4 regions of the Streptomyces sp. NPDC033165 genome follow, and region 1 is predicted to be linked to each of the others. Evidence: riboswitches for the same ligand, from Rfam matches in the RefSeq annotation. Region 1 holds a riboswitch; each other region holds the start of a gene.

Region 1 (7,580 bases):
CAGCTCGGTGAACGCGCCCGTCGCGGGGTCCGCGTCGGCGACGAGCAGCCGGATGGAGTTCGTACCGCAGTCGACGGCGGCGACCCGGGTCATGCGTCCGGCCCCTCGGAGTCGGTGCACGGGGTGACGCACGGGCCCTTGGCCCACCACTCCGGCAGCATCGCGATGGCCTCGTCGCCGAGCGGGTTCACCCCGGGCCCGGCGGCCAGCGAGTGGCCGACCAGGACGTGCAGGCACTTCACCCGGTCCGGCATGCCGCCCGCGCTCGGGAAGCCCTCCAGGACCTCGATGGCGTCGCGGCGGGTGATGTAGTCCTCGTGCGCGGCCCGGTAGGCCTCGGCCAGCTCCGGGTCGGTCTCCAGACGGGCCGTCATCTCCTTCATGACCCCGTTGGCCTCCAGCGTGCCGATCGCCGATGCCGCCCGGGGGCAGGTCAGGTAGTACGTCGTCGGGAACGGCGTGCCGTCCTCCAGACGGGGCTGGGTCTCCACCACGTCCGGGTTTCCGCACGGGCAGCGGTGCGCGATGGCGCGCAGGCCGCGCGGCGGACGGCCGAGCTGCTGCTGGAACGCGGCGATGTCCGCGTCGGTGGGCTTGGTGGACTCGGTCTGCGGAGGGGGCGTTTCCATGCCTGCCTTGGTTCTGCTCGGAAGCTCGTCGGAGGGGAGGTCGGAGGTGAATCAGGTACGTCAGTCGCGGTCGGCGCTGTCCACGCCGTCCCAGAGGTTCGTGTGCCAGGGGCGGGCGTTCGCCCCCGGCTCGCCGCGGCGGTCCTTCGCCGCGTCGGGGTCGGCCACGGTGTAGCCGGTCTCCCCGGGGAGTACGTAATGGAGGTGCTGGCGGGCCAGCCGCATGATGTACGCGTCGTCCTGGAGCCGCGCCTTCTCGTCCCGCAGCTCCTCGGTGCGCCGCTCCGCCTGCCGCGAGAGCCGCTCCTGCTCGGCGATCTCGTCGCGCTGGGAGACGTACTGCCGCATCGGGTAGGCGAGCGCCACCACCAGGGAGCAGACGATCAGCGCGAGGAACGCGGCCCGGCCGGTGAGCCGGGAGCGGCGGGCCTGACGGCGGCTCTGCGAGCGGTACACGCGGGCCGCGGTCTGCTCGCCGAGCAGGCGCAGCCTGGTCGCGGTGGAGAACCGGTCGCGGTTCTTCCCGGCCATGTCTCCCGCCTCCCCGCTACGCACGTCCGTCCCCGCACACGGTACGGGACCGGGTGCGGGGACGGGCGGAGGCTACCGTCTCGGGGCTACGGGTCAGCCCTTGAAGCGCGGGAAGGCGGAGCGGCCCGCGTACACCGCGGCGTCGTCGAGGATCTCCTCGATGCGCAGCAGCTGGTTGTACTTGGCGACGCGGTCCGAGCGGGCCGGGGCACCGGTCTTGATCTGGCCGCAGTTCACGGCGACGGCGAGGTCGGCGATGGTGACGTCCTCGGTCTCGCCGGAGCGGTGCGACATCATGCACTTGAAGCCGTTGCGCTGGGCCAGCTCGACGGCGTCCAGGGTCTCGGTCAGCGAACCGATCTGGTTGACCTTGACGAGCAGGGCGTTGGCGGAGCCCTCCTCGATGCCACGGGCCAGGCGCTCCGGGTTGGTGACGAAGAGGTCGTCGCCGACGATCTGGACCTTGGAGCCGATGCGGTCGGTGATGATCTTCCAGCCCGCCCAGTCGTCCTCGTACAGCGGGTCCTCGATGGAGACCAGCGGGTACGCGGAGACGAGCTCCTCGTAGTACTCGGTCATCTCGGCGGCCGAGCGGGACTTGCCCTCGAACTCGTAGACGCCGTCCTTGTAGAACTCGGACGCGGCCACGTCGAGCGCGAGCGCCACGTCACGGCCCGGGACGTAGCCGGCCTCCTTGATGGCCTCGACGATGAGGTCCAGGGCGGCGCGGTTGGACTCCAGGTTCGGGGCGAAGCCGCCCTCGTCGCCGAGTCCGGTGGACAGGCCCTTGGTCTTGAGGACCTTCTTCAGCGTGTGGTAGATCTCCGCACCCCAGCGCAGGGCCTCGGAGAAGGACTCCGCGCCGATCGGGGCGATCATGAACTCCTGGATGTCCACGTTGGAGTCGGCGTGCGAGCCGCCGTTCAGGATGTTCATCATCGGAACGGGCAGCAGGTGCGCGTTCGGGCCGCCGAGGTAGCGGAAGAGCGGCAGGTCGGACGCCTCGGAGGCGGCGTGGGCGACGGCCAGCGAGACGCCGAGGATGGCGTTCGCGCCGAGCGAGGCCTTGTTCTCGGTGGCGTCCAGGTCGAACATCGCCTGGTCGATGAGGCGCTGCTCGGTGGCGTCGTACCCGACGAGCTCCGGGCCGATCTGCTCGATGACGGCGAGGACGGCCTTTTCGACGCCCTTGCCCTGGTAGCGGTTGGGGTCACCGTCGCGAAGCTCGATGGCCTCGAACGCACCGGTGGAGGCGCCGGACGGAACGGCAGCACGACCCGTACTGCCGTCGTCGAGGCCAACCTCGACCTCGACCGTGGGGTTGCCCCGGGAGTCGAGGATTTCCCTGGCTACGACGACGTCGATGGACGGCACGAGGCATCTCCTTCTGGGATATGACACTGGTTGTGCAGGGTCACTGTGGCCTTGCGACACGAGCCTAACCGGCCCGGCCGCGTGAGCCGGCCGACCGCCCGCCTCCTGGGACGAAAAAGGGCCCAAGGACCTGCATGACGGGACAAAACTCCAAAAATCTACTGCTCAGTAACAAGCACTGCCGGCAAGTTGCCGACAAGAGGTGAACGCATCCGCCCCCGGCCACCCCGCGCCCCGCACACCCAAAGACCCCGGCCCGGCGCGCACGGGGGTGAGCGCGCCGGGCCGGGGAGCCGTGCGAGGGAGGGGCCGCCGGGCATCCTCCCTCCGGGGAGGAGAGACGGCGTTTTACTTCAGGTGGAGCTGCTGACCCGGGAAGATCAGGTCCGCGTCCTCGACGATGTCGTCGTTGAGCTTGAAGAGCTTGCTCCAGCCGCCCTTGACGTCTTCCTTCTCGGCGATGCTGCTCAGCGTGTCGCCGGGCTTGACCTTGTACTCGCCGTCACCCTTCTTGACCTTCTCGCCGGTCGGGGTGGTGACGGTCTTCTTGCTCTCGGCCTTCTTCTCGGCCTGCGGAGCGGTGCGCTGCTCGCTGCGCGTGGTGGGCTGCTCGGCCTGGCGCTCGGGCTGCGCCTGGCCGGAGCCGGTGTTCACACCCGGGTCCACACCGTCGTTGGTGAGACCGCCCGCACCGGCGCAGGCCCAGGCGCCCGGGCCCTGCATGTCGAGGAGCTTCTCGGCGGTGGCGATCTGCTGGCCCTTGGTGGCCAGGTCGGCGCGCGCGGCGTACTGCGTACCTCCGGCGGCGGCCCAGCTGGACTGCGAGAACTGGAGCCCGCCGTAGTAGCCGTTGCCGGTGTTGATGGACCAGTTGCCGCCGGACTCGCACTGGGCGACGGCGTCCCAGGTCTCGACGGAGGCCGCGGAAGCACTGGTCGCGCCCATCAGCGGGACGGCGACGGCGGCACCGGTGACACCCGCGAGGGTGGCGAGACGGACGGCCTTGGACGGGCGGCGGTGCTTGCCCTTGCTGTTCAGCAGCATGGAACGAATCTCCTCACCGACGCCTACGAGGTGAGCTGTCGGGTTCGGGCTGATGAGTTGCCCGGTCGCGCGGCTCGCACGACTTCACCCCAAGCCGGTCCCGTACGGATCCGGCGGCCTACCTTGGTTCCCCCGCTCCTGCCTACGGCGCTTACGCGTCTGTTCCCCTCGACCGACGGCAGGATTCGGCGTGACGGTCGACGGGGCCCGCGGTGCGAGCGGTTCCGACCGTAAACACAGGCAACCCCGACATTCAAAGATGGACATAGGGGGCAATCGACCCGAACTGACCAGGGACGGCGGACTGTTTCCGCAGGTCGGAGGCGATGCGCCCGGACGAGCCGGGCGAGCTGGGCCAGTTGAAGCAAAGAGACCCATGTCTCACTTACACAAAAGTGGACATAGGCCTCTGAACTGCCCGGGGTTTCGGGGCGTTTTCCCGAGTTTGAATCAGTTGGCGGCGGGCTCCCCCGCGCCCTCGGAAGCACCCTGCCCCAGCCCCACGTCCAGGCTCTGACCGGGGAGGATCAGGTCCGGGTCGGAGCCCAGGAGGTCCTTGTTGGCCTCGTAGAGACCGGTCCACCCCTGGGGAAGTTTCTGTGCGTCAGCAATCGCCCAGAGGCTGTCCCCGGGCTGCACGACGTAGTCACCGGCGACCGCGCCGCCGTCCCGTGCGTCACCCTCGCCCCGCGAAGCATGCCGACCGGACTCACGGGGGCCGTCCCCGCCCGCAGCGTCGGCCTCCTCGGGCGCGGGGGCGCCCCGGTGCTTGCCGCCGGCCTCGCGCTCGTCGCCCGTCGAGGCGTCGGGGGCCGTGGAGGGCTCCGAGACGTCGGGCGCCTCGGACGCCGGCGGGGCGGAAGGGGTCGCCGAGGGGTCGGGGGCGCCGCTCTCCTCTCCCGCGCCGCCGTCGCCGTCGCCCTTGGCGCCGTCGCCCGCACCGGCGGACGTATCAGGCGTATCGCCCTTACTTCCTCTACTTCCCTTATTGCCCTTGTCGTCCTTGTCGCCCTTGCCGCTTCCATCAGCCTGGTCGACCGTGCTCGATTCACCCGTCTCGCCGGACACATCCGTCTCGTCGGTCGGGGCTGACGTCGGCTCATCCGAGGGTGCGGTGCCCGGGTCGACTCCCGGCAGGCTGCCGTCCACCGCGAGGCCGGAGATCACCGCGCAGCTCGGCCAGGCCTTCGCCCCCTGGTCGTCCAGGACCTTCTCGGCGACGGCGATCTGCTGCGAGCGACTGGCGAGGTCGGCCCGGGGCGCGTACGTGGTGCCGCCGTACGCCGACCAGGTCTCCTGCGAGAACTGGAGCCCGCCGTAGTAGCCGTTGCCGAGATCGGCGCTCCACATGCCGCCGCTCTCGCACTCCGCGACCCGGTCCCAGGTGGCGGACTCGGCCGCGTGTGCGCCGCTCGCGCCGAGCAGCGGGATGGCGATGGCCGATCCCGTCACGCCTGCGGCGACGACGATGGCGGGTGCCTGGCGAGGGCGGCGGTGTCTGCCGTTCGCGGAGCCCATGGGTATGCCTTCCGTGCGACTGACAAGCAAGTGACTTGAGCACCGCGCCGCGGGAATCCGCGCATGCACGGTGCGCAAGTGACGCGTGGGCAACATGCGGCCGACGCGTCGAACCGTGAACCTAGCGGGACTCGAACGCATGTCACAAGTCGATGCAGCGCAGATCACGCGAAAGTCACAGAGTTGACAGCGAGTCACCTTTTTCGAGACGGCTTCCGGGCTCGAACTCGACCGGGAGAGTCCGCAGTCCACGCATGATCAGGCCGCCGCGCCAGCGCAAATCGGCAGGTTCTGCCGCAAGTCGCAGGCCAGGAAGCCGCTTCAGCAGCGTGGCCAGTGCGGCCTGGCCCTCCAGCCGGGCCAGCGGCGCTCCCAGGCAGTAGTGGATGCCGTGACCGTAACCGAGGTGCTGATTGTCACTCCGTGCGAGGTCCAGAGTGTCCGGTTCCGCGAACCTCTCAGGGTCCCGGTCGGCGGCCGCCAGCACCACCAGCACGGGATCGCCGGCGGCGATCTCCTGCCCGCCCAGCGTCAGCGCCTCGGTGGCGTACCGCCAGGTCGCCAGCTCCACCGGCCCGTCGAACCGGAGCAGTTCCTCGATCCCGGTGGCCAGCAGCCCGCTCTCCCCCGCGTCCAGGGAGACTTCCAGCCGGGCGCGCTGCTCGGGGTGGCGCAGCAGTGCGTAGGTGCCGTTCCCGATGAGGTTGACCGTCGTCTCGAACCCGGCGAAGAGAAGGATGAACGCCATCGCCGCGGCCTCGTTCTCCGTGAGGTGCTCGCCGTGGTCGCTGGCCCGGATCAGCCCGGAGATCAGGTCGTCGCCCGGATTCTCCCTTTTACGGTGGATGAGTTCGGCGAGATAGCCGCGCATCTTCTTCACCGACCGCGCCACCCCGCCACGCGGACCGCCGCCGTGCCGGATCATCATGCCCGCCCAGTCCCGGAAGTCGTCCTGGTCCTCGCGCGGGACGCCGAGCAGATCGCAGATGGCGTAGATGGGGAGCGGGAAGGCGAAGTCATGGATCAGATCGGCCTCCCCCTTCTCGACGAAGTCGTCGATGAGCCGGTCCGTCAGCTCCTGCACCCGGGGCGCGAACTCCGCGACCCGGCGCGGGGTGAACGCCTTGGACACGAGCCGGCGCAGCCGGGTGTGGTCCGGCGGGTCGATGTTCAGCAGATGCGTCATCAGGTCCGCTTTGCGCTCGCCCGGAATGCCCGTCTTCCCCTTCGCGTGCGGCGACTCGGCGTGGTGCGCCGGATTCTTGGACAGCCGCGCGTCGGCGAGCGCCTGCCGGGCGTCCCCGTACCGCGTCACGAGCCACGCCTCGACCCCGCTGGGCAGCGCGGTCCGGTGTACGGGGCTGTGCTCGCGGAGCCAGGCGTAGGCGGGGTAGGGGTCGGTGGCGAACTCCCAGGTGAAGAGTTCGGGGGCGCCTTCGGGAGGAGCGGCGTGGGGGCAGGAGGGGCTGTCGTTCACTCCTCGACGGTATCGGGAGCCCCTGCGGTGGAGCCGTCGGGCCTGTCTGCGGTCCGGGCCGCCTTGAGGTCGGCCAACTCGCGCTCGGCGTAGTGATGGCCCATCTCCTTGGCCTTGCGGAACCACTCCTCGGCCTCGTCGAACCGTGCCTCCGCCGTCAGGGAGAGCCCGAGCAGGTAGGCCGCGGCGTAGTCACCCAGTTCGTGGGCCTTCGCGAACCACTTCCGGGCCTCTTCCGGTTCGCCCCGTTCCTCCAGGAGCAGGCCGAAGTTGCTGGCCCCTGTGGCACTCCCCTGTTCGGCGGACTGTTGGAACAGGAGGGCCGCCTCCTCCGTCTCGCCGCGCTGCTCAAGGGACAGGCCGAGATCATTGACCGCCTGGCTGTCTCCCTCCCGCACCGCGATCCGGTGCCACCGCACCGACTCCTCGTAATCGCCCCAGGAGTAGTACAGCGAGCCGATGCGCGAGGCGACGTCCTTCACCCGGCCCCACTCGGCGGCCCTCTGGTACCAGTGCAGGGCCGACTGGTGGTCCCCGTCGCCCCGAAGCAGGTCGCCCAGCCAGAACGCGGAGACCGCGTCACCGCTCTCCGCCGCCACCCGCAGCCAGTGCTCCGACCGCTGGGCGAGGGCGATGCCCAGCAGCCGCTGTGCCTCGACGTTCCCGCTCTCCGCGGCCTCCTCCAGATACGGGGTCGCGGCCGCCATGTCCTCCCGGTCGAACAGCAGACTCCCCAGTCGGCCCGCCGCCTCGGTGCTGCCCGCCTCCGCGGCCCGGCGGAACCAGCCCTCGGCGGCCGCGTCGTCCCCGTACTCCTCCTCGATGCGGCCGAGGGTCAGCAGCGCCTCCGGGTCCCTGTCCGCCTGCGGCCCCAGGACCGCGCGGGCGGATTCGAGGACGACGTCCACCGCGGGCGACGCGGCGTCCTCGCGCGCGACCGCCTCGAAAGCGCGCGGCCACAGCCCCAGCGGAACAGGTCCGAAACCCGGCAGGCCGTCCCGTGCGTC
Region 2 (7,580 bases), on a different contig from region 1:
GGCATCAACTGGATGTCCGTGCACACGGGAATCGACTTCCCCGTCTCGTACGGCACTCCGGTGATGGCCGCGACCGACGGTACCGTGCGCACACAGCTGAACAGCGCGTACGGGGTCATGGCGATCGTGACCGCGGCCGACGGCACGGAGACCTGGTACTGCCACCTCAGCAGCACCAAGATCCGCTCGGGCCCGGTCAAGGCCGGTGACGTCATCGCGTACTCCGGGAACTCGGGCAACTCCACCGGCCCGCACCTGCACTTCGAGGTCCGGCCGGGCGGCGGCGCGGCGGTCGACCCGCTGGCGTGGCTGCGCAGCAAGGGCATCGACCCGACCTGACCTGCGAGCATGGTGAAGGGGGGCCCGGCCGGGCCCCCCTTCACCATGTTCTCCGCCGCTACAGCTTCTCGACCGGCGCGTACCGCAGCAGCAGCTTCTTGGGGCGCTCGTCCCCGAAGTCGACCGTCGCCTTGGCCTGGTCGCCCACGCCTTCGACGGCCGTCACCGTGCCGAGGCCGAACTGGTCGTGGGTGACCCGGTCCCCCACCACCAGGGTGACGACTGGCTTCTCCGTACCGCGCCGGGTCGCGAACCCCGAGGGACCGGAGCGGGAGCGGGAGGAGGAGAGCGAGGACGTGATGCCCGAGGTGGGTCCGGCCGGGGCGGCCATCGGACCCTTGCGCCTCCAGTCCAGGTGCTCGTCCGGGATCTCCTCCAGGAACCGCGAGGCCGGGTTGTACGAGGGCTGGCCCCAGGCACTGCGCATGGCGGCGCGGGTGAGGTAGAGGCGTTCGCGGGCGCGGGTGATGCCGACGTAGGCGAGGCGGCGCTCCTCCTCCAGCTCCTTGGTCTGGCCGAGGGCCCGCATGTGCGGGAAGACGCCGTCCTCCATGCCGGTGAGGAAGACGACCGGGAACTCCAGGCCCTTCGCCGTGTGCAGGGTCATCAGCGTGATGACGCCGGAGCCGTCCTCGTCCTCGTCGGGGATCTGGTCGGAGTCGGCGACGAGCGCGACCTTCTCCAGGAACTCCGCGAGGGTGCCCGCACCCTCCTCGTCGCCGCGCTCCTGCTCGAATTCGAGGGCGACGGCGGCGAGCTCCTGGAGGTTCTCGATGCGGGTCTCGTCCTGCGGGTCGGTGGAGGCCTGGAGTTCGGCGAGATAGCCCGTGCGCTCCAGGACGGCTTCCAGCACGACGGCGGGTCCGGCGCCGGACTCGACGATCGTGCGCAGCTCCTCCATCAGCGTGTTGAACCGCTTGACGGCGTTGGCCGAGCGGGCGGCCATGCCGTAGGCCTCGTCGACGCGGCGCAGCGCCTGCGGGAAGGAGATCTTCTCGCGCAGCGAGAGAGCGTCGATCATCGCTTCGGCGCGGTCGCCGATGCCGCGCTTGGGCACGTTGAGGATGCGGCGCAGCGGGACGGTGTCCTCGGGGTTGGCGAGGACACGGAGGTAGGCCAGGACGTCCCGGACCTCCTTGCGCTCGTAGAAGCGCACACCGCCGACGACCTTGTAGGGCAGGCCGACGCGGATGAAGATCTCTTCGAAGACACGGGACTGGGCGTTGGTCCGGTAGAACACGGCGACGTCGCCCGCCTTGGCGTCGCCCTTGTCGGTGAGGCGGTCGATCTCCTCGGCGACGAACTGGGCCTCGTCGTGCTCGGTGTCCGCGACATAGCCGGTGATGCGGGCGCCGCTGCCGGCGTTGGTCCAGAGGTTCTTGGGGCGGCGGCTCTCGTTGCGCTCGATGACGGCGTTGGCGGCGGAGAGGATCGTCTGCGTGGAGCGGTAGTTCTGCTCCAGGAGGATCGTCGTCGCGTCCGGGTAGTCCTCCTCGAACTGGAGGATGTTGCGGATCGTCGCACCGCGGAAGGCGTAGATCGACTGGTCCGCGTCGCCCACCACGCACAGCTCGGCGGGGGCGTCGTGCTCCCCGGCCGGGCCGACCAGCTCCCGTACCAGCGTGTACTGGGCGTGGTTGGTGTCCTGGTACTCGTCGACCAGGACGTGGCGGAAGCGGCGGCGGTAGTGCTCGGCGACATCCGGGAAGGCCTGGAGGAGATGGACCGTCGTCATGATGATGTCGTCGAAGTCCAGGGCGTTGGCCTCGCGCAGGCGGGCCTGGTAGAGCGTGTACGCCTGGGCGAGGGTCTTCTCGAAGCCGTCGGCAGCCTGCCCGGCGAAGGTCTCCTCGTCGATGAGCTCGTTCTTGAGGTTGGAGACCTTGGAGGTGAAGGACTTCGGCGGATAGCGCTTGGGGTCCAGGTCGAGGTCACGGCAGACCAGGGCCATCAGGCGCTTGGAGTCGGCGGCGTCGTAGATCGAGAACGACGAGGTGAAGCCGAGCTTCTTGGACTCGCGGCGCAGGATGCGGACGCACGCGCTGTGGAAGGTCATGACCCACATGGCGTTGGCGCGCGGGCCGACGAGCTGCTCGACGCGCTCCTTCATCTCGCCCGCGGCCTTGTTGGTGAACGTGATCGCGAGGATCTGTCCGGGGTGGACCCCGCGCTCGGCCAGCAGGTGGGCGATGCGGTGGGTGAGCACCCGGGTCTTGCCGGAGCCTGCCCCGGCGACGATGAGCAGCGGGGACCCGGCGTGCACGACAGCGGCGCGCTGTTCGGTGTTGAGCCCGTCGAGCAGCGCGGCGGAGTCGATCACCGGGCGCGGGTGACCGTCGCGGTAGTACCCGTCCCGGGGCGGCGGGGGCGCGTCGAAGACGCCCTCGAAGAGTCCCTCCGGCACCGCTTCGGGTGCGTGGTCCTCGGGGGGCGGCGGAGGACCGTCCTCCGCGGGCTGGAGGCCGGTCAGGAAGCTGTCGTCAAAGAGGCTGCTCATCGCCTCCCGAGTCTAGGCGGCCGCACTGACAACCTTCCGCCGAAGTCCGGAAGGGGCCGTACACACCGGTACGCACGGACAGCGGACGTCCACGTTCCGTGAAGGAGTGCCCGGTCGGAGGGGGTGCGGGGTCCCTGATCCGCAAAGGTCACGAAAATGTATCGGGCATATCGCTCATCGTCCTTCCCAGCGGCGGGGCCGGTTGGCTAGCGTGCTCGGTCAGGTGATCCGTACCTCCCTGAGGCGAACCGCGCCTGACGGACACCTCCGCCGAATCCGGCCTGCCCTCGCGGCAGTTCGGAACCGGGGACCCACACGCACAACCGGGGTGAATCGGTCCGTACCTCCCCCGTCCGGACCGTAGGACAGCCTTCCGTTCCCGTCCGAACCCGACAGCTGACCCGGTAGGCGGTCCACGGAAGGAGATGCCGGTCTTGGCATCGCATCGCAAGCCGCGCGCGAAAGTGCGCACCGCCACACCCGCCGTCGGGCTGACGACGGCCGCGCTGGCCTCCGTCACCCTGCTCTCCACACAGAGCGCGACGGCCGCGCCCACCGAGCCCAAGCCCGCCGTCGAGGAAGTCCGGAAGAAGGTCGACGCCCTCTACCGGCAGGCGGGCTCCGCGACCCAGGAGTACAACCGGGCCAAGGCCGCCTCCGCGGCCCAGCAGGCGAAGGTCGACACGCTGCTCTCCGACGTGGCGAAGCGGGCCGAGAAGATCAACGAGGCGCGCCGGGCGCTGGGCTCGTATGCGGCGGCGCAGTACCGCAGCGGCGGCATCGCGCCCACGGCGACGTTCTTCCTGGCGGACGACCCGCAGGGGTACTTCGACCAGAACCAGCTGATGAGCCGGGTGACGGAACGCCAGCAGAAGGCCGTCGTCGACTTCCGTACGCAGCAGGCCTCGGCGGCGAAGAAGCGCGCGGAGGCGGTGAAGAGCCTGGAGACCCTCACCGAGACGCAGGCCACGCTCGCCGCCAGCAAGAAGGACGTGCAGACCAAGCTCACCGAGGCCCGGTCCCTGCTCTCCCGGCTGACCGCCGAGGAGAAGGCGCGGCTGGCTGAGCTGGAGCGCAAGAAGGAGGCCGAGGCCAGGGAGAAGGCGGAGAAGCTGGCCCGCAAGCAGGCCGCCGAGGCGAAGCAGCGGGCCGAGGCCGAGGAGAAGGCCCGCAAGGAGGCCGCGAAAGAGTCGGGCGGCGGTACGGGGTCGGGCTCCGGTACGGGTACGGGTACGGGCTCCGGCACCGGCGCGGGCAGCGGTTACGCCGCCAAGGCGGAGAAGGTGCTGGCCTTCGCGCGCGCCCAGATCGGGAAGCCGTACGTGTGGGGGGCCTCGGGCCCGTCCTCGTACGACTGCTCGGGGCTGACGCAGTCGGCGTGGCGTGAGGCGGGCGTGGACCTGCCCCGGACGACCTGGGACCAGGTGAAGGTCGGCACCCGGGTCGCCACCGCCGACCTCCAGCCCGGTGACCTGGTCTTCTTCTACGACGACATCAGCCACGTCGGCATCTACAAGGGCGACGGGATGATGATCCACGCCCCGAAGCCGGGTGCGAACGTGCGCGAGGAGTCGATCTACTACATGCCGATCTACGGGAGCGTGCGCCCGGCGTAGTAGGGGGAAGCGGGGTGCCGGGTGCCCGGGGTGCCGGGAGCTGCCGCCACCGCCCGGGCCCCCGGTCGGTACCGACGCCCGGGTCAGTGACCGCCCTGGTTCCTGACACAGGGCCCCGTTCCGGGCTGGGGTTCGATGTAGGCCCCGTGCACGTTGCTCGTGATCCCGTCCTGCGACACGTTCCCGGAGACACAGGCGTTCCCCGTGTGGACGCTGTAGAAGCCGTGGCCGACGTAGACGCCGTGCTCCTCGCCGCAGCCGAGCTTCTTCAGCGCCTTCTTGAGCCGCTCGTCACTGAGGTCGCCCTCCCGCACGGCCTGTTCCAACTCGCCCCGGATGAGCTCGGCCGAGGCCTCTCCCCGGCCGCGGGCCTCCTCGGTCAGCTTCCCCGCCATGCGGTACGCGTGGTTGTCCCCGTAGTTGGGGGGCATGTCCGGGTGACCCTGGCCCGCATCCTGGCGGTCGCCGCCCTCGTCCGGGACGGGAGCGGAGGAGGCGGGGGGCTCCTCGGGCGTCCGGTCCGACCGCGCGCACAGCGGCCGGGGGCTGAAGGAGGGCTGGGGGCTCGCGGAGGACGCGGCGGCCGAGGCGGCCGATCGCACCTCGCCGCCCTGCTGGGTCCCGCACGCCGTCAGTGCGGCGGCGACGATGACAGCGGCGGCGGAACGTCTGAAGGGAATGTGTATGGGCATGAACACAGCATCCCGCCCAGGGGCGCGGGCGTTCCGAGCGGGGATGCTCGGGCTCAGGTCCAGATCGTGGCGATGAAGATATTGGCGGCCGTCAGCCCGCCGACCGCCGCGAACGCGCCCTTGTCGACCGTCTCGTCGTCCCGCTTGACGTAGACGAGGGCGAGGATCACGACCAGCAGCGCGAGCTTGATGCCGATCTTGACGTTGTTCACGGCCTGGTCGTCGGCCTGGTTGAGGCCGACCAGAACCATGCCGGTGACGAGCATGGTCAGCGCGCCGTGCAGCATGGCGGGGGTGAAGCGGGCGGTGCCCGCCCCCATGGCCTTCATCTGCGTCAGGAAGCCGCCCAGCAGGGAGGCGATGCCGATGATGTGCAGGGCGACGAAGACCTTGATGAGTACGTCCATGGCTCCGGAGCCTAGCCATGGCGAAGGTTCCACCTTCCAGTGAGGCGAGCCTTCCTTGCGTACTTCCCCCATGAGTGATCCCGATGGAATGAACCTGGTCATCTTGAATGACCCTGATCATCCGTGAACGGCGAAACGTCACATCAGGGCAATAGCTGTCATGCCGACTCTTTTCTCCGCGCCCGGATTAGCGTCCATCCCGGACCCCGTCGGCATCCCCCGGCGGGCAGCCGACAGGAAGGATGCCGCCCCCGTGGCAGCGCACCGCAGGTCAGCTCACCGAAAACCCAAGCAGCGCCCGCTCACCGGCCCTGCTGCCCGCACCGCGGCCACCCTGGCGCTCGCCGGGGCCGCCACCGCCGGATCGGTCACCGGGGCCGGGGCCACCCCCGCCGAACCGGCGGCCCCCACCGCCGCCCAGGTCCGAGCCAAGGTCGACCGGCTGTACCACGACGCCGAGGTCGCCACCGAGAAGTACAACGGGGCGAAGGAGAAGGCGGCTGCCGCCACCCGCAGCCTCGACGCCCTCACCGACGAGGCTGCCCGCCGCACCGGCCGCCTCAACACCGCCCGCAACGCGCTCGGTTCGCTGGCGACCGCCCAGTACCGCAGCGGGACGCTCGACCCGGCCGTACAGCTGGCGCTCTCCTCCGACCCCGACGCCTACCTGGAGCGTGCGGCCTTCCTCGACCGGGCGGGCGACCGCCGGCGGGGTGTGCTCAACGGCATCCGGCGGCAGATCTCCCAAATCTCCCAGGTGAAGGCCCGCGCCGACCGGGAGGCCGAGCAGCTCGCCGCCCGCCGCGCCGAGCTGCACGAACACCGCACCGCGATCCGCACCAAACTGGCCGACGCCCGCAGGCTCCTGGGCACCCTGACCGCCGACGAGCGCGCCGCGTACGAACGTTCCGCCGACGCCCGGCACGGCGGCGCCCCCGCCCACGCCGACCGCTCCACCGACCGCGCCCCTGCCGCCGCACCCGACTCCCGTGCCGCCCGGGCCATCGCCTTCGCCCACGGTGCGATCGGCAGGCCGTACGTCTGGGGCGCGACCGGCCCGAACGCCTTCGACTGCTCGGGCCTGACCCAGGCCGCGTGGAAGGCGGCGGGCGTCAGCCTGCCGCGGACCACCTACACCCAGATCAACGCCGGACAGCGAGTCCCCCGCTCCCAACTGGCCCCCGGAGACCTGGTCTTCTTCTACTCCGGGATCAGCCATGTCGGCCTCTACATCGGCGGCGGCCGCATGATCCACGCCCCGCGCCCCGGCGCCCCGGTCCGTATCGCGCCCATCGACCAGATGCCGTTCGCGGGCGCGACCCGGGTGGCGTAAGCCCGTGACAGGCAGCGGCGCCTCAGACCAGGCGTCGCGCCGTCGCCCACCTCGTCAGCTCGTGCCGGTTGGAGAGCTGGAGCTTGCGGAGCACCGCCGAGACGTGCGACTCGACCGTCTTCACCGAGATGAACAGCTGCTTGGCGATCTCCTTGTACGCGTAGCCACGCGCGATCAGCCTCAGCACCTCGCGCTCGCGCTGGGTGAGGCGGTCCAGGTCCTCGTCGACCGGCGGGGCGTCCGTGGAGGCGAAGGCGTCCAGGACGAAACCGGCCAGGCGGGGCGAGAAGACCGCGTCGCCCTCCTGGACCCGGAAGATGGAGTCGACCAGGTCGGTGCCGGTGATCGTCTTGGTGACGTAGCCCCGCGCCCCGCCCCGGATGACCCCGATGACGTCCTCCGCGGCGTCCGAGACGGACAGGGCGAGGAAGCGGACCGGGTTCTCGGCGGCACTCATCAGGGGGGCGCAGCGGCGCAGCACCTCGACCCCGCCGCCGCCCGGGAGGTGGACGTCGAGGAGGACGACTTCGGGGCGGGTCGCGGTGATGACGGTGACCGCCTGGTCGACGTCGGCGGCCTCGCCGACCACCTCGACGCCGGTCTCCTCGGTGCGGCCGATCTCGGCCTGCACCCCGGTGCGGAACATCCGGTGGTCGTCGACGAGCACGACCCGTACCCGCCGCTCCGGGCCCCCGG
Region 3 (7,580 bases), on a different contig from region 1:
CCCGTCACCCGCCGGGGTCCGGGCCCAGGCGGTGCTCAAGGACGGCACGCTGGTCGACGACTTCCTGATCCGGGAGGCCCCGCACACCGTCCATGTGCTCAACGCCCCGTCACCAGCGGCGACGGCGTCCCTGCCCATCGGACGGGAGGTCGCGCGGCGGGCGCTGCGCCGGGCACGGGAAACGGGGTGGAAGCCGCCCGCCGTAGAATCGGGGCATTGTGTCTGAGCAGCCCCTGAACCCCGCCCCCGGTGCGCCCGCCGAAGCCACGGCCGCGACGCCCGAGCACGCGCCCGCCGTCACCGCGCCCGCGACCGGCTCCACGGCAGCCGACGTGGCAGCCGCCGAGGCCGAAGCTGCGGCCGAAGCTGCGGCCGACGAGGTGATCGCCGACGACGAGACCGCCGACGAAGCGGCCGCGCTGCGGGAGGCCTCCTTCGAGCGGCAGCGCAGGCTCCGCCAGGAGCCCCGCTTCCCCGGCGGCCCCGCGGCCGACCCCGCCGGCTCGCACCACGAGCGCCGGATCCGCAGCTTCCAGCCGCGCCGCAGCCGGGTCACGACCGGCCAGCAGGACGCCCTGGAGCGACTGTGGCCCAAGTGGGGTCTCGACATCGACGGCAAGCGCGTCCTCGACCTGGACGAGCTGTTCGACGGGCTGCCCGTCGTCCTGGAGATCGGCTTCGGCATGGGCGAGGCCACCGCGCAGATGGCGGCCGACGACCCGGGCACCGGCATCCTCGCCGTCGACGTCCACACCCCGGGCCAGGGCAACCTGCTGGGCCTCGCGGACAAGGCGGGCTCGACCAACGTACGAGTGGCCAACGGTGACGCGGTCATCCTGCTGCGCGAGATGCTGGCCCCCGAGTGCCTCGACGGCCTGCGGGTCTACTTCCCCGACCCGTGGCCCAAGGCCCGGCACCACAAGCGGCGGCTGATCCAGCCCGCGTTCCTGGATCTGGTCGCCCCCCGGCTGAAGCCCGGCGCGATCGTCCACTGCGCGACGGACTGGGAGCCGTACGCCGAGCAGATGCTGGAGGTGCTCACCGCGCACCCCCGCTTCGAGAACACCGCGGCGGACGGCGGATACTCCCCGCGTCCGGCGTTCCGGCCGCTCACCCGCTTCGAGGGGCAGGGCCTGGACAAGGGACACGTCGTCCACGACCTGCTGTTCGCCCGCATCTGACGCACACCGCCCGCGATGGCCATATGGCCACGTCCTGGCCGGATGCGCCATCGCCGGGTGTCAGTGCCCCTCGTTAGGGTCGAATGGTGTCCGACCCTTCCGTGCAGCATCAGCAGGCGCGGCCGGCCGTTCCGGCCCTCCACGAGCAGCGGCTCGACGAGGTGCTGGGCGCCGTGCCGGAGCGTGGCCGTGGGCGATACCGGCCGCGCCGCGTCGGCATGGTGTGGCGCAGCAAGGCGTTCCGCGCCGGGGCCGTGATCCTGGCGCTCGTGCTGTGCGGGCTGGTGATCCTGGCCCTGGTCCGGGAGCAGACCGGCCCGGAAGGCTTCCTCGTCGGCCTCGGCCTGGCGGTGCTCCCGGTCCCCCTCCTGATGGCGGCGTTCCGCTGGCTGGACCGGGTCGAGCCCGGCCCCTGGCGGAATCTGCTGTTCTCCTTCGCCTGGGGCGCGTGCGCCGCCGCGCTTGTCGCGATCATCGCCAACTCGTTCGCGACGCGCTGGATAGCCACCGCGACGGCCGACCCGGCGAGCGCCGACACCCTGGGGGCGACGGTGATCGCCCCCATCGTCGAGGAGAGCGCGAAGGCGGCGGCCGTGCTGCTCATCTTCGTGTTCCGCAGACGGGAGTTCAGCGGGGTGGTGGACGGGATCGTGGTCGCCGGGTTCACCGCGACGGGCTTCGCGTTCACCGAGAACATCCTCTATCTGGGCAACGCCTTCGGCGAGGACCAGCTCCAGGGCAGTTCGGGGTTCGCCTCGGTGACGGTGGGGACGTTCTTCGTACGGATCGTGATGTCGCCGTTCGCGCACCCCCTGTTCACCGTCCTCACCGGCCTCGGCTTCGGCTTCGCGGCCGTCAGCGCCCGCCGCCACCGGGTCCGCCGGATCGCCCTGCCGCTGCTCGGCCTGCTTCTGGCGATGGGCCTGCACGCCCTGTGGAACGGCTCGGCGTCCTTCGGCCCGTACGGCTTCTACGCGGTGTACGGCATCGTCATGGTCCCGGCGTTCGGCCTGGTGACCTGGCTGGCGATCCATTCGCGCCGGCGGGAGCTGCGTACGCTCGCGGCCGAACTGCCCGCATACGCGGCGGCGGGCTGGCTCACCCCCGCCGAACCGCAGGCGCTCTCCTCGATGCGGGCCCGCGGCATCGCCCGCGACCTGGCCCGCCACTGGCAGCGGGACCGGCTCCGCGGCCGGGCGGCGGCCCGCGCGGTCGCGGAGTACGAGTCGTTCGCGACGTCCCTGGCGGGCCTGCGCCGCCGGGCCCGGCACGGCGCGGCGGGCGCCGACTTCGCCGCACGGGAACGGGAGCTGCTGCACCACCTCTGGCAGCGCCGTGACATCGCGGCCCCGGCCCTCGCCGAGGCCGCCCGCCTGACGACCCGCCCGCAGTACGCGTACAGACACGCGCCCGGCTACGGGCACGGATACGCATACGGGCCCGGGCAGGGGCACGGCTACGCGTACGCACACGCCTACGCAGACGGGCCCGGGTACGGAAACGAGTACCGGCAGCCCTGACGTCGGGGGGTGTGCGTCAGGGCTGCCGGGGTTCCGGGGTGAGGAGGAGGCTCAGACGGAGAGGCCCTTGCTGTTCAGCCAGGCCATCGGGTCCATCGCCGAGCCGCCCGCCGTACGGACCTCCAGGTGGAGGTGGACACCGGTCACGTTGCCGGTCGCGCCCATGCGGCCGATGGTGTCGCCGGTAGTGACCTTCTGGCCGGCCGAGACGTCGATCGAGGACTGGTGGGCGTACCAGATCTCGGTGCCGTCCTCCAGTTCGAGCACCGTGCGGTAGCCGTACGAACCGGCCCAGCCGGCCGACTTGATCGTGCCGCTGTGCACGGCCTTGAGCGGCGTGCCGGTCGCCCCGGCGAGGTCGAGGCCGGTGTGCTGACCGGAGGACCAGAGCGCGCCGGACTGGCCGTAGGTCGAGGTGACCGTGTACGAGGAGGTGGGCAGGGAGTAGCTGGCGGCGAGCTTGGCGAGGCGCTCGGCCTCCGCCTTCTTCTTCGCCGCTTCCTCCGCCGCCTTCTTCTCGGCGGCGGCCTTGGCCTCGGCCTCGTCCTGCTGCTTCTTCGCCTCGACGGCCGCCTTCTCTGCCGCGGCCTTCTCGGCGGCGGCCTTGGCCTCGGCGTCCGCGCTGGCCTGCTGCTGCTCGGCCTGCTGGAGGATCCGGGCGCGCAGGGCCTCGCCCGCGTCGGTGGCGCCCTGCTCTGCCTCGGCGCTGGTGAGCCCCGCGGAGGTGAGCGGCGCGGCCGCGGCGACCGGGGCGGCCTCCACGTCGTCCGACATGAAGGACCCGACGCCGGGAAGGGACTTGGCGTCGGGAAGGTTGTCCGCGATGGAATCGGGAAGAGAGATGGAGACGGGTGCCTTGTCCTGAGCGGTGGCCATGCCCCCCGCTCCGACGGCCGCTATGACGCCGACCCCGAGGACGGTGGAGCTACGGGCCAGACCACGCTGCTTGGCTACGCGGTGCCTGCCGCGCACGGGACGGATGGACTCCTCGGTGGGATTCCACTCCCCCACGGACCGCTCCGCGCCACCGAAGGTGTCGGCACTGAAGGGTGACGGGGCCTCAGGGGCAGGCTTGTTGGACGCCACGTGGGCGCACTCCTTTCCTTCCTTCTCGCCTACCGGGTTAGCTGACGGGTTCGGAGCAGGAAGGTCTCCTACGGGCCCCTCCGTCTCTCACGAGACGCAGGCGTCCGATTCACCCCATGTAGGTGGTTCCCCGGTTCCCTTGCGGAATTCGGCGCTCGCGCGCGGCGCCGTCCTGACGACGGCTGGGACGACCGCGCTGCGTTATCGAACGTTAATAGACACACGGGCCCGAATCCAAGCTGTTCCTGCTGATCATTAACGACTTCGATGGGGACTTACAGGGAAGAAACGGGCTAAATCAGGCGACTTGACCGCACCTCAGCGACACCCCACTTTCTGACGTTGCGTCAATTGTTATGCGGAGCGACGCGCTTCAGTTACGTACCGTGCCATCGCCCCGCCCCACGATCTTCACCGTCGTCCGCCGCTCCGGCTGCCCCTCCGCCGGCCGGCCCACCGCGAGCAGCGCCATGTCATCTGTGGACCGCCCCCCGGTGTGCAGCCGTACGTCATCGGTCAGCGCCGACAGCAGCTCCTCGGGGCCGGGGAAGATCCGGCCGCGCAGCCGGGCCGCGGGATCGTAGAAGACCCCGTTCGCGTCCCGGGCCTCGGACAGGCCGTCGGTGAAGGCCAGGAGAGTGGCGCCGGCGGGCATCGCCCACTCGTCGGACCGGTCCGGCCACACCCCCAGGTCCATCCCCAGCGGCAGCGCGGGCACGGAGGGCGCGAGCACCTCCAGGGCGCCGTCCACGTGCAGCAGGATCGGCTCGGGATGCCCCCGGTTGACCAGCCGCACGGTGGCCGAACCGGGCGGGATCTCTGCCAGTACGGCGGTGATGAACCCCTCCATGGCGTCCAGCCCGTACCGACGCGTCCCCTCCCGCGCCAGCGCCCGCTCCAGTCGCTGGGCGACGCCCTCCAGGGACCGCTCCTGCTCGGCGGCCTCCCGGAACGCCCCGATGATCACCGCCACCGTCTCGACGGCACCCAGTCCCTTGCCGCGCACGTCGCCGACGACCAGACGGACGCCGTACGGGGTGTCCGCGACGGCGAACAGGTCACCGCCCACGAACTCGTCCGCCTGGGCCGCCTCGTACCGCGCGGCCACGTGGAGCCCGCCGATCCGCTCGGCCGGTGTCGGCAGGACGGCGCGCATGGCGGTCTCCGCGATGACCCGCGCCGAGGCCAGCTGCTCGTTGCTGCGCCGCACGACCCCGTTGATGACGAGGGCCAGCACCGCGGCGGTCAGCACGGTGATGGTCTCGATGACCGGGACCACCTGGGTGGACGTCCCGTCGGAGAGCCGCATCGCGATGACGGACAGGAACGAGGCGATGCCGGTACGGACGGTCCGGGACCGGGAGAAGAACGGCGCGGCGATCAGCGGCGCCGCCACGAACAGGGGAACGGCGGTGAAGTTGGGCGGAGCCAACGAGTCGAACAGCAGCCCGCCGACGATCAGGAGCGCGGGCAGCAGCCGGACGAACCGCCGGGTGCCCCTGCCGCCGGGCGTCACCGCCCCGTCCGGGGACCCGAGCACGGCGCGGCTCAGACCACCGGCGCTCCCGGCCACGCGCCCATGCCGCTTCTCGGCCAACCCCACCTGTGCACTCCTGCCCGGTCCACCCACGGCTGCGGACGGTACCGCGCCCCGTCCAGGCTTCCCGGAGCCGCGCCGGGCGGCGACTCCTCATCGGCCAAATAGGGGGAAGCCGGACGAGGACCCGGCCATCGGTGACCGATACGGCCGACGGCCGGCCAGGCAGTCCAAGCCCGCTCAGCCGGCCCAGGCCGCCCCGGCCCGCTCAGCCGGCCCAGGCCCGCCCGGTCGGCTCGGCCAACCCGGCCCGGCCATCCCGCCCATCCAGCCCATCCAGCCCAGTCGACTCAGTCGGAGAGCGAGCGCTCCGCGTAGACGGTCAGCGCGTCCCGTACGAGGGTGACGGTGTCATCCGCGTGGCGGTCGTAGTTCCGCGCGAAACGCGGATCGGCGACGTACATCTCGGCGAGCCCGATCACGTACGAACGGCTCGGCTCCCTCGTCGTCGCCAGCCAGGCGCAGTGCCGCCGCGCGATGTCCTGCGCCTCCTCGCTGTCCGGCGCGAGCCCGGCCTCCTTGGCCCGGCCCCAGTCGCGCGCGATGGCCTCCTGCTCGTCCTGGAACGCCTTCTTCTCCGCCGCCCCGAGCGAACGCCACCACCGGTCGCCCTCCTCGTACGCCTTCCGGCCCCAGCGCTCGGTCACCTCCTGCTCGTGGACGGTGTGGTCGAACCCGTCGAACACTTCTTCAGCCATGAGTTCCATCCCCTCCTGGGTCTTGTGGAGAGTGGTCCGCACCGAGGCGATCTGCCGCCCGATGCGCGCCTGCTCCTGTTCGAGCAGCCGCAGGTGCGCCCGCAGCGCCACCGCCGTGTCCCGCTGCCCCTCCAGTACGTCCTTGATGGCGGGCAACGACAGCCCGAGCTCCCGCAGCAGCAGAATGCGCTGCAACCGGACGAGGGCGTCCTGGTCGTAGTAGCGGTAGCCGTTGCTCCCGATCCGGCTCGGCGTGAGGAGACCGAGGTCTCCGTAGTGCCGGAGCGTGCGACTCGTGGTGCCGGCTTTTCTGGCGATTTCCTGGATGGACCACTCCATGCCGGAAACGCTAGATCTTTACGCTGCGTCAAGGTCAAGCGTCCCGGGCCGGTCGGGTCGGTGCTGTTCCCCGGAAACGACTCAGGCCCGGCACGCTGTGCGCGTGCCGGGCCTGCATCTTCAGTAGCGGGGACAGGATTTGAACCTGCGACCTCTGGGTTATGAGCCCAGCGAGCTACCGAGCTGCTCCACCCCGCGTCGGTAAACACCACTCTACGGCATACGGGGAGCGCACTCGACCAGCTGCCGCTGCTGCCTGCCTCCGCCGGCCGGCTCCGCTCCTCGGCACACAGCAGAAGGATCGCAGCGAAGGGCGCGTCCGGGGCTTTCCGGGCAGCGTGGGCCGCCTCTTCCAACTGCGAGCCGTGCGGGGGCGATACGAAGCATCGTCCGCCTACAGCAGACCCCGCCCGGAGGCACTCCAGGGCGGGGTCCGAAAGGTAGGCCGTGTGGGACTCGAACCCACAACCAACGGATTAAAAGTCCTGGTCGCAGCAGCCTAGCTGGTACCGAACGGTGCCACCGGGTCCGACATCACCTGGTCAGAGCGGACGGCTGGTGGCACACAGTCCGATTCGAACTGGCTCGTATCGGGACGTCCGCTCACGCATCGCTCACGCAAGAGGAATGCCAGCCTGCGCTCCTCGGACGTCGAGGATTACGATGCCAAATCCCAAGTCCGTCACTGGAGTCAGCTCCTCAGTACGCAAGTGACTTCTATGAGCCCCAAGTGCCACCCTGGGCTGTAGCATCGATCAATCCATGGTTTGGGGGGCCACATGTCTTCGCAGGTTGTCACGTACGCACTGGACGAGCAGACCACCGTGGGTTTCGAGATCGAGACCGACGACAACTTCCATCCGGTTGGCGCTGAGACTGCCATTGCTCGAGTCCGCGAGGCCGTCCAGCCGGCAGTGCAGGCGGCACGCACCGTACTCGACCAGGTCGCAGCCATGAAGCCGGATGAGGTTCAGCTCAAGTTCGGCATCAAGGTCAATGGCACTGCAAACTGGCTGATCGCCAAAGCTGCGACCGAAGCCAACTTTGAGGTCACCCTCACTTGGCGAGACGCCGCAACACCAGCTGGCGAGCCCACTCAGCAGTAGCAGGCGTAGCTAGCGGACCAGACGGCGACAGGGAAGACCGGTCATGGACAATC
Region 4 (7,580 bases), on a different contig from region 1:
GAGGCCCGGGGCCGGCCCCGCACGGATGGCGGCACGGCGGCCCCGGGTCCCGCCCGGACGGACGTCAGCCCCGGTCGGGACCGGTGAGGGCCCCGTCCAGGGCCGGGCGGTGTCCGCCGGGACGTGCCCGGCCGACGGTCAGGTCCGGCGCCCGGGGCGCCCGGCCGACGATCAGGCGCCCGAGGCCTTGAGCATGCCCTCGCGCTCCACGACCTTGATCCGCTCACGGCCCTGGGCCGCGCCGAGCGCCTGCTCGTGCGCGTCCAGCCTGTGCCAGCCCTCCCAGGTCGTGTACCGCACGCCCCGGTCCTCCAGGAAGGCCTCGACGGCCTCGGGGGCGGGCGTCGCCGGCTCGGGCAGCCGACCGGCGGCGCGGTCCTCCAGGAGGCAGGCCACCGTCTCGTTGGCGTCGCCCTTCGTGTGGCCGATCAGGCCGATCGGACCGCGCTTGATCCAGCCCGTGACGTAGACCGAGGCCATGTGTTCGTCCCCGGCGATGACCCGGCCCGCCTCGTGCGGGACGGTGCCGGAGGCCACGTCGAAGGGGAGCTTGGACAGCTCCTCCGAGTAGTAGCCGACGGCGCGGTAGACGCTCTGCACGTCCCAGTCGGTGAACTCTCCGGTGCCCCGGACATTGCCGGTGCCGTCCAGCTCGGTGCGCTCGGTGCGCAGCGCCGCGACCTTGCCGTCCTCGCCGAGGATCTCGACGGGGGACTCGAAGAAGTGCAGGAACAGCTTGTGCGGGCGGTCGCCGACATCGCGGATCGCCCAGTTCTCCAGGGTCTGCGCGACCATGTTGGCCTGCTTGTTCTCCCGCCGGGTGGCGATGGAGCCCTCGTCGTACTCGATGTCCTCGGGGTTGACGATGACTTCGATGTTGGGGGAGTGGTCCAGCTCCCGCAGCTCCATCGGGCTGAACTTGGCCTGCGCCGGGCCACGCCGACCGAAGACATGAACCTCCAGCGCCTTGTTCGCCTTGAGGCCCTGGTACACGTTGTCCGGGATCTCGGTGGGCAGCAGCTCGTCCGCCGTCTTGGCCAGGACCCGGGCCACGTCCAGCGCCACGTTGCCCACGCCGAGGACGGCGACCTTCTCCGCGGTCAGCGGCCAGGTGCGGGGGACCTCGGGGTGACCGTCGTACCAGGAGACGAACTCGGCCGCGCCGTAGGAGCCGTCCAGGTCGATGCCGGGGATGTCGAGAGCCCGGTCGGCCTCGGCGCCGGTGGAGAAGATCACGGCGTCGTAGAACGAGCGCAGGTCGTCCAGGCCGATGTCGTTCGGGTAGCTGACGTTCCCGAAGAGGCGGATCTGCGGCTTGTCCAGCACCTGGTGGAGGGCCTTGACGATGCCCTTGATCCGGGGGTGGTCGGGGGCCACGCCGTAACGGATCAGGCCGAAGGGCGCGGGCATGCGCTCGAAGAGGTCGATGGAGACCCCCGGGTCCTGGCAGACCTCGGATTTGAGCAGCGCGTCCGCAGCGTAGATACCGGCGGGGCCGGCTCCGACAATGGCGACGCGGACGGGGCGTGTCATGGCGTGGTGTTCCTTCGGGGCGGGCGAACGCGGGCAGGTACAGCGTACGTCGGAGGTAAGGGTTGGCTTACTAGTCTCCACCCCACACCGTAAGCGATCGCCCGGCGAGCGCTTCGACCGGCCCTGACCAGCGTGCCCGATAAGTCCATTTCGCCATATCGATATGGGTGATTTACCTCCTTTGGAACTCTCATCCGTAAAGGGCTTATTAGGGCGCTTGAGGCATTTGCCTGGCCGTGTTTTCGCCACCTCCGGTGGAAGTGGTGAGCGTCACGTCGCGGGGCGCGGACGGTGATCCGGAGGGTTCGGTTCCCTTCTGTGCGAAGAAAGTTGACGCGGTGACGGTGCGGCCCCCGTCGGAAATCCCCTGTTTCGATCATGCGGAAAAACAGCGATGCGGAATGCGGGGCTTGTTCCGTTCGGCGTTTCTCGCCTACGGTCACCGTCAATCCGGATGGAACGCCGAATCCTGCCGCCGTCCGGGAATCCGAAACCCACTCACGTACGGCAGGAGCGGGGGACCCAGGTAAGTCGCCGAACCGTTACCGGAACGGCTTGGGGTGAAGTCGCATGCCCATGCGGCCAGACATCTCCCGTCTGAACCCGACAGCTCACCTCGCAGGCGCCGGAGAGGAAATTCCCCATGCCCGCACAGGGTAAGCACCGCCGTCCCAAGTCCACCTCGCTGAGCCGCGGCCTCGCCGCCGTGACCACGGGCGGAGCCGTTCTCGCTCTCCCGGTGATCGGCGCCACCACCGCCTTCGCGGCCCCCGCCCCGGCCGCCCAGCAGCAGGCCGTGGCCCCGGTCTCCGTGGCCGCCCAGGTGAATTCCGCCACCAAGGCCGCTTCCGGGTCCGCCGTGAAGTCCGCGCCCGCCAAGCATTCCGTGGCGGCCGGGGAAACCCTTTCCAAGATCGCCCGCGAATATTCCGTCAGCGGCGGTTGGAAGAAGCTCTACGAAGGGAACCGGAAGGTCGTCGGCGGTAATCCCGACCTCATTCACCCGGGTCTCACGCTGACCATCGGCGCCAAGGCCGCCGCCCCGTCGGAGGACAAGTCCGGCAAGGCCTCCGCGAGCGCCGCCCGCGGTGAGTCGGCTGACCGCGCCGACCGTTCCGAGCGCGCCGCGGCCCCGGTCGCGAAGGCCGCCCCGGCCGCCGAGAAGCCGACCGCGTACACGAACGACCTCGACGGCTGGATCAAGGAGTCGCTGGCGATCATGGCCGAGCGCGGCATCCCCGGCAGCTACGAGGGCATCCACCGCAACATCATGCGCGAGTCCTCCGGCAACCCGAACGCCATCAACAACTGGGACTCCAACGCCGCCAAGGGCACCCCGTCCAAGGGCCTGCTCCAGGTCATCGACCCGACCTTCCAGGCCTACCACGTGCCCGGCACCTCGACCGACAGCTACGACCCGGTCGCCAACATCACCGCCGCGTGCAACTACGCCGCCGACCGCTACGGCTCCATCGACAACGTCTTCGGCGCCTACTGACCGAGGCGCGGAGACCCGGAAGGCGGTGCCACCCGTTCGCGCGGTGGCACCGCCTTCCGCCGTTTCCCGCTGCCGCCGTCAGGTACGCCGGTAGGTGCGGCCGCCGCGCCGGGGCAGGGCGCGCGGGTCGTCCGCGCCGTCGGTGGCCGCGGTGGTTTCGAGAGCGAGGTGGAGCTCGGCGCGGACGGCGGCGTCATCGAGGTTCCGGTCGAGATGCTCGGCGCACTGGGCGAGCCAGACCGTCAGGGTGGTGCGGTGGACGTGCAGTTCGGTCGCGGCGGGCGCGGTCTTCGCGTGGTGGCGCAGCCAGCAGGCCAGCGCGATCCGCAGGTGCGGTTCGAGACCGCCGACCAGACCGGTGGCCCAGGAGAGGGCGGGGGCGGTGTCGAGAATCCCGGCGGGCAGCGTCTTCAACCGGGCTGGACCGTACGGGCCCGCGGCCGCTTGGCTTCCCGGCGGCGTCGGGCCCGAGTCCCCCTGCCCGCCGTCGTGAGCGTGGCCGTTGTGGTCGCCGGAGGCGGGAGCGCGGAGGGCGAGGAGGAGATGGGCCCGCACGGTGGCGTCGTCGAGGTCCGTGCCGAGCAGGGCGGTCAGCTCGCGCAGCCGGGTGCGGAGGGTGCCGGCGGAGATACCGAGCGCGGCGGCGGCGCGCGGGGTGCTGCCGGTGCGCAGCCACACCAGGAGCAGGTGCCGGTGCTGCGGGGTGAGCGGGCCGAGGACGGCGGCCGCCCACCGGCTGTAGGAGCCGGGGTCCAGGAGGCGGACGAGCTGTGTGGCGCCCACGGCATCGGCGGGGACGACGCGGTGGGCGGGGGTGGCGCTGTGCCGGGCGGCGGCCGCGTCCGCGTGCGCGGTGGGCATGTCCGCGAGCGGGAGCGGTCCGGCGAGGCCCGCGAGGAGGTGGTGGCGTTCACTGACCCGGGAGACCAGGCGGAGGATCCGCCCGTTGTCCTGGCCGCGGTGGAGTTCGGCGACCAGGAGCTCGCCGTCCAGCTCGCCGATCAGGGCGCAGGAGCCGCTGTGCCCGGCGAGGGAGGGGCGGGCGGCGCGCCAGAGGACCTGGTGGGCGGTGGGAACGTCGGGGCCGGTGAGCCGGTAGACCGTGACATGCGTGAGGCCGTCGGCGCCCAGGGTGTCGGTGACGGCGGTGGTGTGGCCGCCCAGGAGCAGCCGGAGCAGCGTGGAGTGCAGCCGCATCTGCTCGGCGCGCAGTTCGGCGGCGCGCTGCCCCCGGACCTCCAGCAGGGCCGCGGTGGTGGTGGCGACGAGGGCGGTGTGCTCGGCGCGGACGACGGGCGCCGGGTGCAGGACGAGGACGGCGCCGGCCGCCGGCCGCAGGACGTGGTGCGGGTGGTCCTGCGGGTGGGACGCCGCCCGGACGCCGGCGGCGGCCGCGACGGCGGGGGTGCTGTAGACGGCTCCGGCGATCGGGTCGGCCAGCACTGCCGAGCCGTTGATCAGGGTGGCGGCCTCGCTGATCAGGTGCGCACCGGAGCGCATGGCGGCCCGCAGGAGCCGGTCCGCCGCGGCTTCCCGTGTATCGCGGGCGCGGAACGGATCGGCTTCGAAGGGCTCTGCCGTACCTCTGGTGCTCATGCTGTACGCCTCTGCGGGCCGAGCGCGCCGCGCACCGGTCCATCCCGGTGCGCGGCGCGGCGGTTGCGGACAGGGGTTACGGGATGCGGGCGACGGCCCCCCACCCGGCCCGGGCCGTGGTGGTGCCGGTGTTCGCGTCGGGCCGCCAGTTCGGCCAGGACACCATCCCCGGCTCCACCATCTCCAGCCCGTCGAAGAACGCGATCGTCGTCTCCGGCTCCCGGAAGATGTACGGGATGGCGCCGGATGAGTTGTACTCGTCCTGCACGGCGCGGTGCGCCTCGTCCGAGGCGGTGGAGTGCGAGAGCGAGAGGTAGCTGCCCGAGGGCAGCCGCTCCACCAGCCGCCGTACCAGGGACAGCGCGTCGTCCCAGTCCACGATGTGCCCGAGCACGTCCGAGATCACCAGGGCGACCGGCCGCGTCAGGTCCAGGGTCTCGGCGGCCCCGGCCAGGACGGTGTCCGTGTCGCGCATGTCCGCCTCGACGTACGCGGTCGCGCCTTCGGGGCTGGACGTCAGCAGGGCATGGACGTGCAGCAGCACGAGCGGGTCGTGGTCGACGTAGACGATCCGCGACTCCGGGGCGATCCGCTGGGCGACCTCGTGGGTGTTGTTCGCGGTGGGCAGGCCCGCGCCGACGTCCAGGAACTGCCGTATCCCGGCGTCCCGGGCGAGGTGGGTGACCGTCCGGCGCAGGAAGTCACGGGACTCCTTCGCGAAGGTCTCGATCAGCGGGTACTTGTTCTTGTACGCGTCGCCCGCCGCCCGGTCCGCCGGGAAGTTGTCCTTCCCGCCGAGCCAGTAGTTCCACACCCGGGCGCTGTGCGCGACGGACGTGTCGATCTGTGCGGGCAGTTCAAGCCCATTCCCGGTCGTACTCATCCTGAAGAATCTCCCTGGTTCGGGCCGGACGTATCGCCATCACGCACGACATGTCCAGCATTGCTTGGTATTCCTGTACGGACGGATTGGTGTCCCAGACCTCCGCCGTCCCGGGCAGCCCGCCCTCGCGGACCACGTGATCCGCGATCTCCCGGATCTCCACCCGGTACAGACTCAGCGCCGGCACCCCGGTGAGCGGGTGCGGCGGCGCGCCGTCGGGGTGCAGCTGCACCGTCACCTCCCGCCGCCCGGCGGCCCTCTGAAGCGCGTTCAGTTGCTCGCGCATCACCTCGGGGCCGCCGACCCGGCAGCGCAGCGCGGTGACCGGCAGTACCGCCCACACCCGCGCCTGCTGTTCACGCAGCCGCTTCTGACGCTCCGCCAGCAGGTCGGCCCGCCGCTGCCGCGCCCCGGTGCCCAGTTCGGGCCGCAGGGCCGCGTCCACGGCCATGGCGTAGGCCGGGGTCCGGAGCAGCAGGGGTACGAGCGCCGGGTCCCAGGTGCGGACGACGCTCGCGGCGGACTCCACGCTCATCAGGTCCATGAGCCAGGGGTCCATCGCGTCCCGCCATGGATGCCACCAGCCGGGCATGTTCGCGGCGTTGAGCCGGCCCATGATGTCCTCGGCCTCCGCCGCGCCCGCCCCGTAGAGGCCGAGCAGCGCGGAGACCTGCCCGACATCGAGGGAGGTCTGCGCCTGCTCCAGCCGCCGCAGCGTCGTCGGATGCCAGCCGAGCTGCTTCGCGGCCTGCGGTACGGACAGACCGGCGCCTTCCCGCAGGTGCCGCAGGCGCGCCACCAGGACCAGGTGCTGCGCCGTCCGGCCCGACCGTTCACGCGCCACGTGGTGCTCCCTCCCCGCTCCGGCTCGATCTATTCGACACTCCGCACAGTCTGAGCGCAATGCATACAACGCACCTTGCGACGACCGCACGCCGCTCTCATGGTGAGTATCTCCGACGCCACCCTGGAGCCCACCCCGTGAACCATCCGAGTCCGCTGCGCGCTGTTCCCGCCCCGATGCCGGCCCCCGCCCGCCCGCTCGATCTCCGCGTACGCGCGCAGCGGATCCAGATCGACGAACTGATCGTCGACGACCCGCACGAGGTCCTCGCGCATGCCTGCCGGGCAGCCCGCACCGCCCCGGACACCGCGGCCCTGCTGGGGTACGGCCCCGGCGCCGACCTGACGCTCCCGGCGGCCGCCGCGCTTCTCTGCGCCCTCCACGAACCCGACGAACTCGCCACCATGGGCCTGCGCTTCACGCGGCACACGACTCACGTCACCGCCCACAACCAGCAGAGCGAACCCGTCTCGCTGGAGTTGTCCCACGCCCCGGAAGAGGGGCGCTGACCTGCCCGGTCGCCTCGCCCGGCAACGGCGCGCGCCCCGGCTTCGCCTGCCGGAGGGGCGCCGGAAGTTACCCCTGAGTTTCTCGTGACTTACCACACGATTGACAGTAGAACCTGTTGCACTCTGTCGAGAGTGAGGAATGTCACATGAGTGACGCTATCATGCACAACAGTGAGGCCAAGGGCGTCTCGCGTCGAAGATTCATCACTGGAACAGGTTCTCTTCTGGGTGCTGCGGCGATCGCCGGGCACGCCACGCCGACATGGGCGAGCGTCCGTCCGGCGGCGGCGCCGATCGGCTCGGGGGCGCATGTGCCGGTCCTCGTCGTCGGCACCGGATACGGCGGCTCCGTGGCCGCCCTCCGGCTCGCCGAGGCCGGCACGGACGTCCACATGATCGAGATGGGCATGGCCTGGGACACCCCGGGCGCGGACGGCAAGATTTTCGCCAACACCACCAAGCCCGACGACCGCTCCTTCTGGCTGCGGACCCGGACCAAGCAGCCGCTGAGCAACTTCCTCGGGTTCCCGCTCGACAAGAACGTCAACTGCTACACCGGCATCCTCGACGCCGAGGAGTTCGGCGGCATCACGGTCTACCAGGGACGGGGCGTCGGCGGCGGATCGCTGGTCAACGGCGGAATGGCCGTCACCCCCAAGCGGGAGCACTTCGGGTCCGTCCTCCCCACGGTGAACGCCGCGGAGATGTACAGCACCT

The links. A riboswitch is a leader RNA that binds a small molecule or an ion and turns the genes downstream of it on or off. The one in region 1 is predicted to bind cyclic di-AMP.
Region 2: linked by a shared signal. The riboswitch ahead of ACZ5WC_RS06195 (C40 family peptidase) and the one ahead of ACZ5WC_RS17490 (transglycosylase family protein) in region 1 are both predicted to bind cyclic di-AMP.
Region 3: linked by a shared signal. The riboswitch ahead of ACZ5WC_RS29765 (M23 family metallopeptidase) and the one ahead of ACZ5WC_RS17490 (transglycosylase family protein) in region 1 are both predicted to bind cyclic di-AMP.
Region 4: linked by a shared signal. The riboswitch ahead of ACZ5WC_RS18740 (transglycosylase SLT domain-containing protein) and the one ahead of ACZ5WC_RS17490 (transglycosylase family protein) in region 1 are both predicted to bind cyclic di-AMP.

Annotation. Positions count from the first base shown of each region.
Region 1 covers NZ_JBVIPK010000006.1:331,195-338,774, reverse strand. Annotated here, with positions in the region: gene ACZ5WC_RS17510 (Ppx/GppA phosphatase family protein) at 1-93, opposite strand, end outside; gene ACZ5WC_RS17505 (DUF501 domain-containing protein) at 90-629, opposite strand; gene ACZ5WC_RS17500 (FtsB family cell division protein) at 690-1,160, opposite strand; gene eno (phosphopyruvate hydratase) at 1,254-2,534, opposite strand; gene ACZ5WC_RS17490 (transglycosylase family protein) at 2,883-3,578, opposite strand; cyclic di-AMP (ydaO/yuaA leader) riboswitch at 3,584-3,738, opposite strand; gene ACZ5WC_RS17485 (transglycosylase family protein) at 4,029-5,096, opposite strand; gene ACZ5WC_RS17480 (cytochrome P450 family protein) at 5,272-6,573, opposite strand; gene ACZ5WC_RS17475 (tetratricopeptide repeat protein) at 6,570-7,580, opposite strand, start outside.
Region 2 covers NZ_JBVIPK010000002.1:391,798-399,377, reverse strand. Annotated here, with positions in the region: gene ACZ5WC_RS06205 (M23 family metallopeptidase) at 1-339, shown strand, start outside; gene pcrA (DNA helicase PcrA) at 398-2,836, opposite strand; cyclic di-AMP (ydaO/yuaA leader) riboswitch at 3,095-3,263, shown strand; gene ACZ5WC_RS06195 (C40 family peptidase) at 3,262-4,452, shown strand; gene ACZ5WC_RS06190 (hypothetical protein) at 4,536-5,144, opposite strand; gene ACZ5WC_RS06185 (hypothetical protein) at 5,198-5,551, opposite strand; gene ACZ5WC_RS06180 (C40 family peptidase) at 5,805-6,884, shown strand; gene ACZ5WC_RS06175 (LuxR C-terminal-related transcriptional regulator) at 6,907-7,580, opposite strand, start outside.
Region 3 covers NZ_JBVIPK010000018.1:15,365-22,944, forward strand. Annotated here, with positions in the region: gene lhgO (L-2-hydroxyglutarate oxidase) at 1-226, shown strand, start outside; gene trmB (tRNA (guanosine(46)-N7)-methyltransferase TrmB) at 219-1,181, shown strand; gene ACZ5WC_RS29760 (PrsW family intramembrane metalloprotease) at 1,268-2,701, shown strand; gene ACZ5WC_RS29765 (M23 family metallopeptidase) at 2,753-3,787, opposite strand; cyclic di-AMP (ydaO/yuaA leader) riboswitch at 3,799-3,951, opposite strand; gene ACZ5WC_RS29770 (PP2C family protein-serine/threonine phosphatase) at 4,161-5,384, opposite strand; gene ACZ5WC_RS29775 (MerR family transcriptional regulator) at 5,675-6,421, opposite strand; tRNA gene ACZ5WC_RS29780 (tRNA-Met) at 6,546-6,619, opposite strand; gene ACZ5WC_RS29785 (CU044_2847 family protein) at 7,201-7,527, shown strand; gene ACZ5WC_RS29790 (AAA family ATPase) at 7,571-7,580, shown strand, end outside.
Region 4 covers NZ_JBVIPK010000007.1:160,166-167,745, reverse strand. Annotated here, with positions in the region: gene ACZ5WC_RS18750 (SpoIIE family protein phosphatase) at 1-87, shown strand, start outside; gene ACZ5WC_RS18745 (FAD-dependent oxidoreductase) at 172-1,533, opposite strand; cyclic di-AMP (ydaO/yuaA leader) riboswitch at 2,015-2,173, shown strand; gene ACZ5WC_RS18740 (transglycosylase SLT domain-containing protein) at 2,177-3,031, shown strand; gene ACZ5WC_RS18735 (PucR family transcriptional regulator) at 3,110-4,627, opposite strand; gene ACZ5WC_RS18730 (SAM-dependent methyltransferase) at 4,704-5,510, opposite strand; gene ACZ5WC_RS18725 (helix-turn-helix domain-containing protein) at 5,485-6,354, opposite strand; gene ACZ5WC_RS18720 (hypothetical protein) at 6,492-6,863, shown strand; gene ACZ5WC_RS18715 (GMC oxidoreductase) at 7,010-7,580, shown strand, end outside.